Regions from separate parts of the Stenotrophomonas thermophila genome, predicted to be linked through region 1. Evidence: predicted binding sites of a transcription regulator. Region 1 holds the regulator's gene; each other region holds the start of a gene.
The links. The regulator FliA, encoded in region 1, starts transcription of late flagellar genes. The targets are predictions, from matches to a motif close to TAAAGTTTNNCNNNCNNNGGCCGATAA.

Region 2: the regulator FliA is predicted to act here: its motif matches at 2,144-2,170, upstream of BN1263_RS00085 (methyl-accepting chemotaxis protein).
Region 3: the regulator FliA is predicted to act here: its motif matches at 1,140-1,166, upstream of BN1263_RS18760 (GGDEF domain-containing protein).

What each region holds. Positions count from the first base shown of each region.
Region 1 is NZ_CVIW01000008.1:9,585-13,835, forward strand. Features, by position in the region: gene BN1263_RS05180 (chemotaxis protein CheA) at 1-892, opposite strand, end outside; gene BN1263_RS05185 (protein phosphatase CheZ) at 895-1,500, opposite strand; gene cheY (chemotaxis response regulator CheY) at 1,500-1,892, opposite strand; gene BN1263_RS05195 (RNA polymerase sigma factor FliA) at 1,950-2,693, opposite strand; gene BN1263_RS05200 (MinD/ParA family ATP-binding protein) at 2,690-3,577, opposite strand; gene flhF (flagellar biosynthesis GTPase FlhF) at 3,564-4,251, opposite strand, start outside.
Region 2 is NZ_CVIW01000001.1:18,502-22,752, reverse strand. Features, by position in the region: gene BN1263_RS00100 (MarR family winged helix-turn-helix transcriptional regulator) at 1-120, opposite strand, end outside; gene BN1263_RS00095 (S41 family peptidase) at 173-1,084, shown strand; gene BN1263_RS00090 (NAD-dependent epimerase/dehydratase family protein) at 1,183-2,076, shown strand; gene BN1263_RS00085 (methyl-accepting chemotaxis protein) at 2,290-4,251, shown strand, end outside.
Region 3 is NZ_CVIW01000063.1:37,958-42,208, reverse strand. Features, by position in the region: gene BN1263_RS18765 (TonB-dependent siderophore receptor) at 1-911, opposite strand, end outside; gene BN1263_RS18760 (GGDEF domain-containing protein) at 1,199-2,614, shown strand; gene BN1263_RS18755 (MFS transporter) at 2,710-3,912, opposite strand; gene BN1263_RS18750 (winged helix-turn-helix transcriptional regulator) at 4,003-4,251, shown strand, end outside.

The sequences.
Region 1 (4,251 bases):
CCGGCTGCATGCGGGTGCGCATCACCGCCGATTGCAGGCGCGCGGTGGCGATATCCAGCGTCGACACGGCGCGGTCCAGCTCTTCATCGCGCAGGCGTGCACGCAGGGTCTTGAGCCGATTGCGCGACAGCACCAGTTCGCCGATCAGGTTGACGATCGCGTCCAGGCGTTTGGTATCAACGCGCACCGTGTGTTCGGCCTCGGCCAGCGGCTTGGCCGCCGGCTTGGCCACGGGTGCCGGTGCAGCGACCGGGCGCGGCGCGGGCGCCGGCGCCGGTGCCAGGACTGCAGCAGGCTTGGCACCCGGTGCGGCGCCACCGTGCAACTGGTCGAGCAGGGCTTCGAACTCGTCCTCGCTGATCAGGCCGTCGTCGGCTTTTTTTGCCGGCGCGATCGCAGTCGGAGCATTGCCACCGTGCAGCTGGTCGAGCAGCGCCTCGAATTCGTCGTCGGTGATCAGGTCGCTGCCCCCCGCGGCGGGTGCTGCTGCGGCGGCGGGCGCAGCCACGGCCCCCCCGTGCACGTCGAACTGGGCGATCAGGTCCGGCGGCGCATAGCCCGGCTCGGTGCCGGACGACACGGCGTCCAGCATCGACTGCAGGTAATCCAGTGATTGCTGGGCCGCGTCGAAGTGGTGGGCCTGCAGCACGGCCTGGCCGGCGCGCGCCGCGCCCAGCGCCTCCTCAGCGGCGTGGCACAGCTCGACCATGGCAGTGACGCCGAGGAAGCCGGCGCCGCCCTTGAGCGTGTGGTAGCCGCGGAACACCGCATTGAGCTGGTCGCTGTCCTGCGGTGCCTGCTCCAGCGACACCAGCTGTTCGCCGAGGCGGTCCAGGATCTCCTGCGCCTCGATGATGAAATCGGCAGTGATGTCGTCGGATACCGCGCTCATGCTTACAGCCCCAGATCCGACAACAGGTCGTCGGCGTCGTTCTGCGAGACCGCGTGGCGGTCCAGTCCCTTCAGTGCCGGCCCGGCCAGTGCCGGGTCGGTGCGATGCTGTTCCGGCGGCAGGCCGAGTGCGCCGAAGCCCTCGTGCACGCGGCGGACGATGCCGACCACGCGACGGATGATCTGCCCGGTCAGGTCCTGGTAGCTCTGGGTCAGGGCGATCTCGGTCAGGTTGTGGCGGATGCGCTCGAGCTGCGCGTCCTGGCCTGGCTGCAGGCCTTCGGCACGCAGCTGTTCGGTCAGGCTGCGGCATTCCTCGGCCAGGTCCAGGGTGAGGTGGGTGGCCTGTTCGGTCATCGCCACCACGTGGTCCAGGCGTGCGCAGGCGTCGTCCAGCTCACCGGCCTCGCTGGGCACAGTCGGCAGCTCACCCAGTGCCTGCCCCAGCTCGCGGGCCAGCCGCGAGAGGCCGCTCATCATCGGCTGCGTACGCAGCGCGACCAGTCCGTCGATGCGCTGCCGCCAGGCGGCCTCGTCACCGGACTCGAGTGCGTCCAGGGCTTCCTGCAGGCGCAGGGCGAGGGCGCTCTTGTCGACCGTGGTATCCATCAGGCGCTGGCCGCCAGGCGTTCGAAGATCTTGCCGAGCTTCTCTTCCAGCGTCTGCGCAGTGAACGGCTTGATGATGTAGCCGTTCACGCCGTTCTGGGCGGCTTCGATGATCTGTTCGCGCTTGGCTTCGGCGGTGACCATCAGCACTGGCAGGGTCTTCAGCTTGGCATCGGCACGGATCGCCTTCAGCAGCTCGATGCCGGTCATCACCGGCATGTTCCAGTCGGTGACCACGAAATCGAACGGCTGGCTCTGCAGCAGCGACAGCGCGGCATGCCCGTCCTCGGCTTCGGCGGTATTGGTGAAGCCCAGATCGCCCAGCAGGTTCTTGACGATCCGACGCATGGTCGAGAAGTCATCGACGATCAGGATGCGCATGTTCTTGTTCAAAGCAGAGTTCCTTTGTTGTTCATTCCGGGCGGCCGGGGGCAGCCGCCTCGGGCATGTTCATTCTTCCAGGCCGGCGTCCGCCGCCTCGAAAATCTTGAGCCGGCCACGCAGGCGCAGCACCGCCTGGCCGTGGATCTGGCAGACCCGCGACTCGCTCACGCCGAGCACCGCGCCGATCTCCTTCAGGTTCAGTTCCTGCTCGTAGTAGAGCGAGAGCACCAGCTGTTCGCGCTCGGGCAGGTGGCCGATGGCCTTGCCCAGCTCGCGGCCGAATTCACCACGCTCCAGCACCTGCTGCGGCGTCGGGCCGCCCTGGGCGACGGTGTCCAGCTCGCCCTGGTCCTCGATGCGCGACTCCAGGCTCAGCACCTGGCCACGTGCGGCGTCTTCCATCAACCGCAGGTATTCGGGCAGCGGCATCTCCATCGCGGCGGCCACTTCGGTGGCGCTGGCGGCACGGCCGGTGCTCTGTTCCAGGCGGCGGATGGTGGCGGCGGCATCGCGTGCACGGCGGTGCACCGAGCGCGGCACCCAGTCGCCACGGCGGATCTCGTCGATCATCGAACCGCGGATGCGGATCGAGGCATAGGTCTCGAACGAGGCGCCCTGGTCGGCGTCGTAGCTGCGCGACGCTTCGATCAGGCCCATCATGCCGGCCTGGATCAGGTCGTCCACTTCAACGCTGGCCGGCAACCGCGCGGCCAGGTGGTGGGCGATGCGCCGCACCAGGTCCGAATGCTGGGCGATGACCTCGTTGGCCGCCGAGCGCTGGACTTCCCTGTACTGGGCTGCGCCTTTCATGCGGCCACCCCGCGCTGCTTGAGGATGCGCTCGAGGAAGAACTCGACGCCGCCACGCGGTTCGGTCGGCGCCTGCCAGCGTGCGGTGCGACGCGCGATCTCGGTGATCGCCAGCGCGGCCGGGCTGGACGGATAGGCCTTCACCACCGGCTGCTGGCGCTGCACCGACAGGCGCAGCCAGTCATCCTGCGGCACGCAGCCCAGGTAGTTCAGCGAGACATCGGCGAGGAACTTCTCGCAGACGCGGGTCAGCTTTTCGTACAGCACGCGGCCCTCGTTGGGGTCGCGCACCATGTTGGCCACTACCTGGATGCGGTCCACGCCGCGTTCGCGAGAAAGCACCTTGATCAGTGCGTAGGCGTCGGTGATCGAGGCCGGTTCGTCACAGACCACCACCACGGTGTCCTGCGCGGCCTGGCAGAAGGTCAGCACGCCGTCGGTGATGCCGGCGGCGGTATCGACCACCATGATGTCCAGCTCGCGTTCCAGTTCGGAGAACACGTTGACCAGGCCGACATGCTCGGCCGGGGCCAGCTCGGCCATGTGCCGGCGGCCGGAAGCGGCCGGGACCACCAGCACGCCGTTCGGGCCTTCGACGATGACGTCGTCCAGCGAGCAGCGGCCGGCCACCAGGTCGGCCAGCGTAAAGGTGGGGTTCAAGCCCAGGATCACGTCGATGTTGGCCAGGCCCAGGTCGGCGTCCAGCAGCAGCGTGCGCTTGCCCATGCCCGCCAGCGCCACAGCCAGGTTGGCCGAGACGTTGGTCTTGCCCACGCCGCCCTTGCCGCCGGTTACCGCGATGGTGCGCACAGGGCCGAGCGGCTCGCTGCGGGTGGCCGACAGCGGGAAGGTCTTGGTCAGCTTGGCGTACTCACGCGACGGCATGGTTCAACTCCGGGTTGCAGGGCATATCGGCCGCGCGGCGCAAATCTTCAAGGCGAAGTACGAGATTGGCCGCACTGGCCCGGTGCAGGTCCTCCGGAACGTCCTGGCCATCGGTCACCCAGGTGATCGGGAGGGCGTGGTCCACGGCCACCGACAGGGCGTTGCCGAAGCGGCCGGTCTCGTCCAGCTTGCTCAGCACCAGGCCCTGCAGGTTGGCGGCGCCGAAGCGGCGGACCACCTCGTCCATGTCGCCGAAGCTGGTGTTGGCCGGCAGCACCAGTAGGGTGCGTACCTGCCGGGCGGCGCGCAGCCACTGCAGCTGCGCGGCCAGCGCGCGGTCGCGCGGGCCCAGGCCGGCGGTGTCGATCAGCACCAGCTTGTAGTCCTTCAGGCGTTCCAGCAGCTGGTCCAGGTCGGTGCCGCTGTTGGCCTCGTGCACCGCGATGCCGAGCTGGCGGCCGTAGCCGTACAGCTGCTCGCGGGCGCCGATGCGGGTGGTATCGGTGGTCACCAGGGCCACGTCGCGCGGCGCATGCTTCTCGGCGAAGCGCGAGGCCAGCTTGGCGATGGTGGTGGTCTTGCCGGCGCCGGTCGGGCCGACCAGGGCGATCACGCCGCCTTCTTCCAGCGGGTCGACCGGGGCGATCGGCAGCTTGCGCGAGATCAGCCCCAGC
Region 2 (4,251 bases), on a different contig from region 1:
CGGGGTGTAGCGGGGCCGGTAGTCCAGTTGCAGATCCCGGTAGGCCTGCTCGACCGCCGGGTCGAGCTGGTCGAGCAGGGCACGCAGCAGCGTTCCCAGAGTTGCACGTTGGAGATCCATGATGACAATGATATATAAGCACTTATATATCATCAAGGCGACGGAGGCGATCATGACGGTTTCGTGGATGCTTGGCGCGTTGCTGGCGGCCGCCTGCCCGGCGCAGGACGCCGTGCTGCAGGCAGCGGCCACGGCGATAGAGGCGCAGTACCTGGATGCGGCCGAAGGCGCACGCATTGCCGAAGCCGTGCGCGGCTGGTCCACCCAGCAGCGCTATGTGGACAGCTGCTCGGATCCGAAGGCTTTCAGCGCACGCCTGAACCAGGACCTGGACACGTTCGATGGCCACTTCCATGTAGAGCGCGTGGACGCAACGGCCGGCCAGGACGACTGGCTGATGGCATGGCGCGCGGATGCGCGCAGCAATGGCGCTGGCGTGCGCGAGGTACGGGTGCTGGAGGGCAACATCGGTTACCTGCGGCTGAGTACATTCTATCCGCTGGATCTGGCCCGGCCGAAACTCGCCGCCGCCCTCGAGCTGCTGGCCGACACCGATGGCCTGGTGTTGGATCTGCGCCAGAACGGCGGCGGGGATGACGGCAGTGCCGACCTGCTGGTGCGCACGCTGTTGGACGCGAAGATCGAAGCGGTGCAGCAGTTGGACCAGCGCGGGCGGCGCACGCTGGCACCACTGCCGCCGGCAAGCCTGCCCACTTACCTGAAGCCGCTGGTCGTGCTGATCGATCGCCGCACCGCGTCGGCTGCCGAGTTCGTCGCCTACTCGCTGCAGGCGCTGGGCCGTGCACGCATTGTCGGCACGCGCAGCGGCGGCGCTGCACACATGGTCGATGATCCTGTGCTGCTGCCGGATGGCTATCAGATCAGCATTCCCGATCGGCAGCCGATCAATCTACATACCGGAACCAACTGGGAACGCACCGGTGTCACGCCCGACGCGGCAGGCGGTGACGATCCGCTGTTCGTCGCGCGGCAGCTGCTGGCCCGATCGGCCTCGCGGGAATGAACGCACAATTGCAATTGCGCCCTATCGCAGACGACATGCAGCGTGCCTAGAATCGAAGCATCCCGGTAGTTCCCGGGCGCTTCGAGTGAATGGACTCAATGAAGATTCTGCTGACCGGCAGTTCCGGGCGGATCGGGCGCGCGATCTTCGGCGCATTGGCGGCCTCCCACGAAGTGGTGGGGCTGGATCGCAGCCCATTCGCCACCACCCGCATCATTGCCGATGTCACTGATCACCAGGCTGTCGCACGGGCGGTGCAGGGCGTTGACGCCGTGATCCATACCGCCGCCCTGCACGCACCCCATGTCGGCCTGGTGCCGGACGCGGTGTTCCACCAGATCAACGTGGAGGCGACCGCGCACCTGCTGCAGGCCGCACGCGAAGCCGGGGCGCGGCGATTCGTGCTGACCAGTACAACCGCGCTGTACGGCCACGCTGTGGTCGCCGGTGGCTGCCGTTGGATCGATGAAGACACCGAGCCGTTGCCGCGCACGATCTACCACCGCACCAAGCTGCAGGCCGAAGCACTGGCCGAAGCCGCTGCGGCGCCGGCCTTCAGCGTGCGCGTGCTGCGCATGGCCCGCTGCTTCCCCGAGCCGCCCGAACGCATGGCGATGTTCCGCCTGCACCGCGGTATCGACGCACGTGATGGAGCCAGCGCGCATGCTGCACTGCTGCTGGACGAAGGCGCCGCTTTCGCGCGTTACATCGCGTGCGCTCCGACGCCGTTCCGGCGTGAGGATTGCCTGGAGCTGGCCACCCACCCGCGCAGCGTGCTGGCACGCCGCGCGCCACAGCTGCTGGCCGAGTTCGAACGACGGGGCTGGCCGCTGCCGTTGAGCATCGATCGCGTCTACGACAGTGCCCGCCTGCGCAGCGTGCTGGGCTGGCAGCCGCGCTTCGGCCCGGACGACGTGCTGCAGCAGTACGCCGCCGGCAGCATCGAGGTGCTGCCAAGGGCGGAGTGGATCAAGGATCGGGTCGCCGAATGAGATGGTCGCAGGGGGCGGGGCACCGAGCCCACCCTGAGCAGGTTCAGGAATGTGCAGGCCGCTGGCCTCAATCTCGATGGCGGCCGGCCGCTAAATCCGGTGTGCCTCGTGCACCGGGCGCGGCCCGGCGGCCGGTGGCCTGCGCGACGGATCGCGCGCCTGCGCGGTGTCCTCGTGACGCCGGTCGTCCTGAATTGCCTTGCGGACCCTCCCATGCCCTCTTCCCGCTCCGCCACTGCCCATCGCCCGGGCAGCATCGCCCACAAGCTGATGCTGGGCACCGCTGTGATCGCGCTGCTGTGCTTCGGCCTGACCGCGTTCCTGATCTACCGGCAGGCCAGCGCCAGTCTGATCAGCGCCTCGCGCCAGACCATGACCAGCGAGGCCAACGCCGAGGCGCGCCAGGTGGCGGCTGATCTGGGCACCGCCTTTGCCAGCAACGATGCCATGGTTGAAAGCGTGCTGGCCCAGCGTGCCCGTGGCGACGTGCCCGACCGCGCCAGCCTGGCGGCGGTGCTCGGCGAACAGCTGCGTGCTCATCCGCAATGGCTCGGCAAGAGCACCATGTGGGAGGCCGATGCCTTCGACGGCAAGGATGCGGAGTTCGTCAATACCGAAGCACACGATGCCACCGGCCGTTACATGAGCTACTGGGCCTGGCAGGACGGCAAGCCGCAGCAGTCGGTGATGACCGATTACACCGAGACCGCCAGCGGATCAGGCGACTGGTACATGGGGCCCAGCCGTGACAAGCTGCCCAAGGTCAGCGAACCCTACGCCTATGACATCGCCGGCCAGAAGGTGCTCATGAGCACCCTGAGCACGCCGATCATCGAGAACGGCAGATTCCTGGGCGTGTTCACCGTGGACTTCTCGCTGGCGGCGTTGCAGAAGCACCTGGCCACGCTGAAGCCGATGGGGGCCGGTCGTGTCGAACTGCTGTCGCCGAAGGGTGTGGTGCTGGCCTCGGCCAATGCCGCCGAGATCGGCAAGCCGCGCAGCGACGCGCAGACCCGCAGCATGCTGGCCGACATTGCCGCCGACCGTCCGTTCGAGGCCTTCACTCCGGATGCGGCCGGCAATGTGCGGGTGTATGTACCGCTGCGGGTCGGCGACGCGCCGCAGCGTTTTGCCTTGGGCGTGGTGATGCCGCACGCGGTGATCGTGGCTGAGGCACGCCAGCTGCTGTGGCTGACCCTGCTGGTCGGCGTGATCGCCGCGCTGAGCCTCAGCGCCGGTGTCCATGTACTGCTGCGCCGCCTGGCGATCCGTCCGTTGGCCGAAGCGGTGCGCGTGGCCGGTGATGTCGCCGCCGGCAAGCTGGACAGCACGCTGCCGGCGCGCAGCAACGACGAAGTGGGGCGCCTGCTGGACGCGATGCAGGGCATGCGTGGGCAGTTGCAGTCAGTGATGGCTGCGCAGGCCGAAATGGCGCGCCGCCACGATGCCGGGGAACTCAGCTACCGCATGGATGCTGCGGCGTTCCCGGGCGAGTACGGCCGCATGGTGGCCGACAGCAACCAGCTGGTGGCCTCCAGCAATGCGGTCACCCAGCGCCTGGTCGAAGTGATGCAGCGCTACGCCGTGGGCGACCTCAGCGTGGACATGGAAGCGCTGCCGGGCGAGAAGGCGGCATTCACCGCCGCGATGGCAACCACCAAGGGCAACCTGGCCGCGATCAACGAGCAGATCCAGCAGCTGGCCGCCGCCGCCGCTGCCGGCGATTTCGCCGTGCGTGGTGATGCGCTGCGCTTCGAGCATGATTTCCGCCGCATGGTGGAGACCCTGAACACAATGATGCAGGTCAGCGACCACAACCTGGCTGCACTGTCTACGCTGCTGCGCGCGATCGCCGCCGGCGACCTCACTGCGCGCATGCAGGGTGAGTTCCACGGGGTGTTCGCGGTGATGCGCGACGATGCCAACAGCACCGTGCAGCAGCTGACTCAGATCGTCGGACAGATCCAGCAGTCGGCGGCCAGCATCCGCCTGGCCGCTGGCGAGATCGCGGCCGGCAACAGCGACCTGTCGCGCCGCACCGAACAGCAGGCCGCCAACCTGGAAGAAACCGCCGCGTCGATGGAGGAACTGACCTCCACCGTGCGCCAGAATGCCGACCACGCGCTGCAGGCCAACATGCTGGCCGGTTCCGCAGCGGGCGTGGCCAGCGAAGGG
Region 3 (4,251 bases), on a different contig from region 1:
CCCTCGGCCAGTGCCGCCAGATCGACGCCGGTCGAGGTACCGGTGGTGCTGACGGCGCGGTCGCCGGCGTAGATGTTGCCCTGGCGGCTGGTGCCGGCTTCGAACTCCACCACCTGGTTGGCGGTCACGTCCCAGCGCAGCAGCGCGTTGACGTCGCGGTTCTTGACACCCTCGCGGCCGGCTGGCGGCACCGCGTTCGGATTCGTCGCGTACCGGCGATTGAGGTCCAGCGAATCGGCGTCGGTCCTGTTGAGATTGCCGTACAGGCGGAACGACAGGGTATCGGTCATCGGCCCGCTGAGCTGCAGGCCGACGCGCTCGCTGCCACCTTCGGCGCTGTGTTCGGGCACCAGCCCGTACAGGTCGACCGCACCGGTCAGGTCGCCGGTCGGGCGCTTGGTGATGATGTTGACCACGCCGCCGGAAGCACCGGAGCCATAGCGTGCCGCCGCCGGGCCGCGCAGCACTTCGATGCGCTCGATCATTTCCGCCGGCACCCAGTTGGTGTCGCCGCGGGTATTGCGCTCGCCGCTGCGCCCCATGCGCACGGCATCACGCGCACCGACGCGCTTGCCATCGACCAGGATAAGGGTGTTTTCCGGGCCCATGCCACGCAGGTCAATCTGGCGGTTGTTGCCGTACTGGCCCGAGGCGCTGTTGCCGGTGAGGTTGACGCCCGGCATGGTGCGCAGCAGTTCGGCGATGTCGTTGGCCGGTGGGCGCCTGGCGATGTCCTCGGCGGTGATGGTCGAGGTACCCAATGCCTGGCGCGCGATCTGCGAGGCGGTGACGTGCACCGTGTCGATATCGGTGGCGTCGGTCTCGGCCCGGGCGGCCAGGGCGTTGCCCGCCAGCAGGGCGGCAACGGCAAGCGCCAGCGGGCGCGGCGAGAGGACAACGGCAGGAGACATGATCTGGACCTTCTGGCAGGGCTACGGGGCCTCTGGCAAAGGGCTTGAGGCAACGACAAGGGGGGAGGCGGAGCGTCGCTGCAGTCGCCTGCGGCCCGATCCGTGCGTACATTCTCCCATCAATGCGAGTGATTCTCAAATGCGTTCACTCATTGCCGCAGGGGCACGGATGTGCTTTGCGCACCGTGCAACGCTGCACCACGCGTAAACTGGCCGGCTAACCCGCCATCAACCGCACGCCGCCACGGCCGATACCCGTGGTTTGTCGTACGCAGTCAGAGATCGACGTGGAAACACCGCAACTGGACGATGCCAGCCAGCCGCTGGCCGAAGCCTGGCAGCACTGCCTGCAACAGGCTGGCCCTGCCGCCACCGCGCTGCTCAAGGCCGCTGCCACCGATGCCCCAGCCGTGCTGGCACAGCGCTTTTACGAAGTGCTGCTGCAGGATGGGCGTGCACGCCGCTTCCTGTCCCACGACCAGGTCAAGCAGCGCCTGCAGCCGGCCATGCAGCGCTGGCTGGTGCAACTGCTGACCACTGATCGCGACAGGATCGCCAGTGCCGTGGCCTCGCAACGGGTGATCGGCGATGTGCATGCCCGGGTCGGCATTCCGGTCGACCTAGTCACCCGCGGCGCGCGTGTGCTCAAGCACGAGCTGTTCGTGCGCCTGCGCGACGACGCACCCGACAGTGCCACCGCGTTCGCCGCCATCGACTGCCTCAGCGCGATCATGGACATCGCCATGGAAGGCATGACCCTGGCCTACACCCATGCGCGCGAACGATCCACCCGTGCCGATGCGGCCTACCGGTTGTTCTCGCTGGTGCAGAACGTCAGCACCGAGCGCGAGCGCCAGCGCGCCCTGCTGCTGGACTGGGAAAACGCACTGCTGTACGCACTGGCCGGCCACGTGCAGGCCGGCGAAAGCGCCAGCCTGGCGACCTCGGAATTCGGCCTGTGGTTCACCCACAAGGGCATCCCCAGCTTCGGCGAGAGCAGCGAAACCCAGCAGGTCGGCCAGCTGATGGCCCGCATCGACGGGAACCTGCGACAGGCAAGCAACGATGTCCCGGCGCAGCGGCTGGGGGTGCTGCCGGTCATCCGCGAGGATCTGGCCGCCATCCGCACCCTGATGACCCTGCTGTTCGAGCGCATCGGCGAACTGGATGCCGGCAGCGATGCGCTGACCAACCTGCTCAACCGCCGGTTCCTGCCGACCGTGCTGCGCCGGGAAATCGAGCTGGCCACGCGCAACGGCACGCCGTTCTCGCTGCTGCTGCTCGACCTGGATCACTTCAAGGCGATCAACGACGGCCACGGCCACGATGCCGGCGACCGCGCGTTGCAGCACGTGGCCGGCCTGCTCGGCCAACTCACGCGGGGCAGCGACTACCTGTTCCGCTATGGCGGCGAAGAATTCGTGGTGGTGCTGGTGGCCGCCAGCGAGTCACAGGCCTCGGTGATCGCCGAGAGCCTGCGCCGGCAGATCGCGCAGTCGCCAGTGGCATTGGCCAACGGCCAGGTTCTGTCGCTGACTGCCAGCATCGGCGTGGCCGGCCATGATGGCCACCCGGACTACGAACGGTTGATGGCACGTGCCGACGCGGCGATGTACGAGGCCAAGCGCAGCGGCCGCAACCGCGTGGTGGTGGCCAGCGCGGACCTGCAGGAAGCCCCGGGGCGGCGTGCACTGCAGCGATGACGACAGGACAGGTAGAGTCGACCGCTGGTCGACTATCGCGCGCAGCGCGGGATTTTTCGCACGCGGGGCGAAGAGCAGTCGACTGACAGTCGACTCTACCGACAGTCGACTCTACCGGTTCGCGCGCCAGCCGATGCGTTGAACGCCACCACCCACCATGCTGCCCACCACAGCAGCGTCAGCAACGCGATGCCCGCCCCCAGCAGGCACACTGCGGGCCAGCCATGCCGCACCTGCATCCAGGGCCCCGCCGCCGCTCCCGCACCGCTGCCCACCGCATAGAACAGCATGTACAACGCCACCAGGCGCCCATGCTGTTCTGCCGGTGCACGCAGCAACAATGCCTGGTTCGAGACATGGAGTGCCTGGCCGCCGAGGTCGAGCACGACCACACCCAGCAAAAGCAAGGACAGCGAACGCGGCAGGCCCAGCAGCGGCCACCACGCGACCAGCATCAACAACAGCGCGCCGAGGCTGACCCGATGCGCGAAACCACGGTCCATCCAGTGTCCGACCCGCGCCGCCATCAGCGCACCGACCACGCCGGCCAGGCCGAGCGCGCCGATGGCTGCGGTCGACCAGTGCAGTGGCGGTGCCGACAGCGGCAAGGGTGCCGCCGCCCAGAACACATTGAGGCCGGCAAACAGCAGCAATGCCAGCGGCCCGCGCTCGCGCAGCGTTCGATCGCGGCGCAGCATGCCCAGCATCGAGCCCAGCAGCTCGCGCCAGCGTGGAGGGACCGCCGGCACCGGTGCTGCGGGCAGGCGCCGCCACAGCAGCGCCGCCAACGCTGCCATCACCACCGCTGACAGCAGGTAGACCCTCTGCCAGCCAAAGGCCGCCGCCACCGTACCGGACACCACGCGCGCCAGCAGCAGGCCGATGAACACGCCGCCCTGCACCACACCGACCACGCGACCGCGCTGCTCGGGCGGTGCCAGCATGGCGGTATAGGCAATCAGGCCCTGGGTCAGCGCGGTGCCCAGCAAGCCTGCCAGCAGCATGCCAGACAACAGCCAACCGGCCGTGCGTGCCGCTGCCAGCCACAGCAGGGCCGCCACCAGTGCAGCCAACTGCAGCCGCAGCAGGCGCCGCCGGTCACCGCGATCGGCCAGCGGCAGCAACCCGAGCAATGCAAGCACGCTGCCGGCCTGGGTTGCCGCCAACACTGCGCCCGCCACGGCACGGTCCAGTGCAAAGGCCTGTGCCAGCCGATCCAGCAGCGGTTGCGCGTAATAGACGTTGGCCACGCTGGCGCCGGCCGCGACCGCGAGCAGGGTCAGCAATGGGCGGGACATCGATGCGCTCATGATGTAGTTGCAATTTGAAACTTGATGCAGGCTATCGCCATTGGTTTTAAACTGCAACCACATTCGGAGATACCCAGCATGCACGCCGACAGCCCCTGCCCTGTAGCCCGCAGTGCCGACCTGCTCGGTGACCGCTGGGCATTGCTGGTGATCCGCGACGCCTTCGACGGCATCACCCGCTTCGGTGATTTCCAGCGCAGCCTCGGCGCGGCGCGCAACATCCTCAGCGACCGCCTGCGCCGGCTGGTCGAGGCCGGCATCCTGCAGCTGCAGCCAGCCTCCGATGGATCGGCCTACCAGGAGTACGTGCTCACCGCCGCAGGCCTG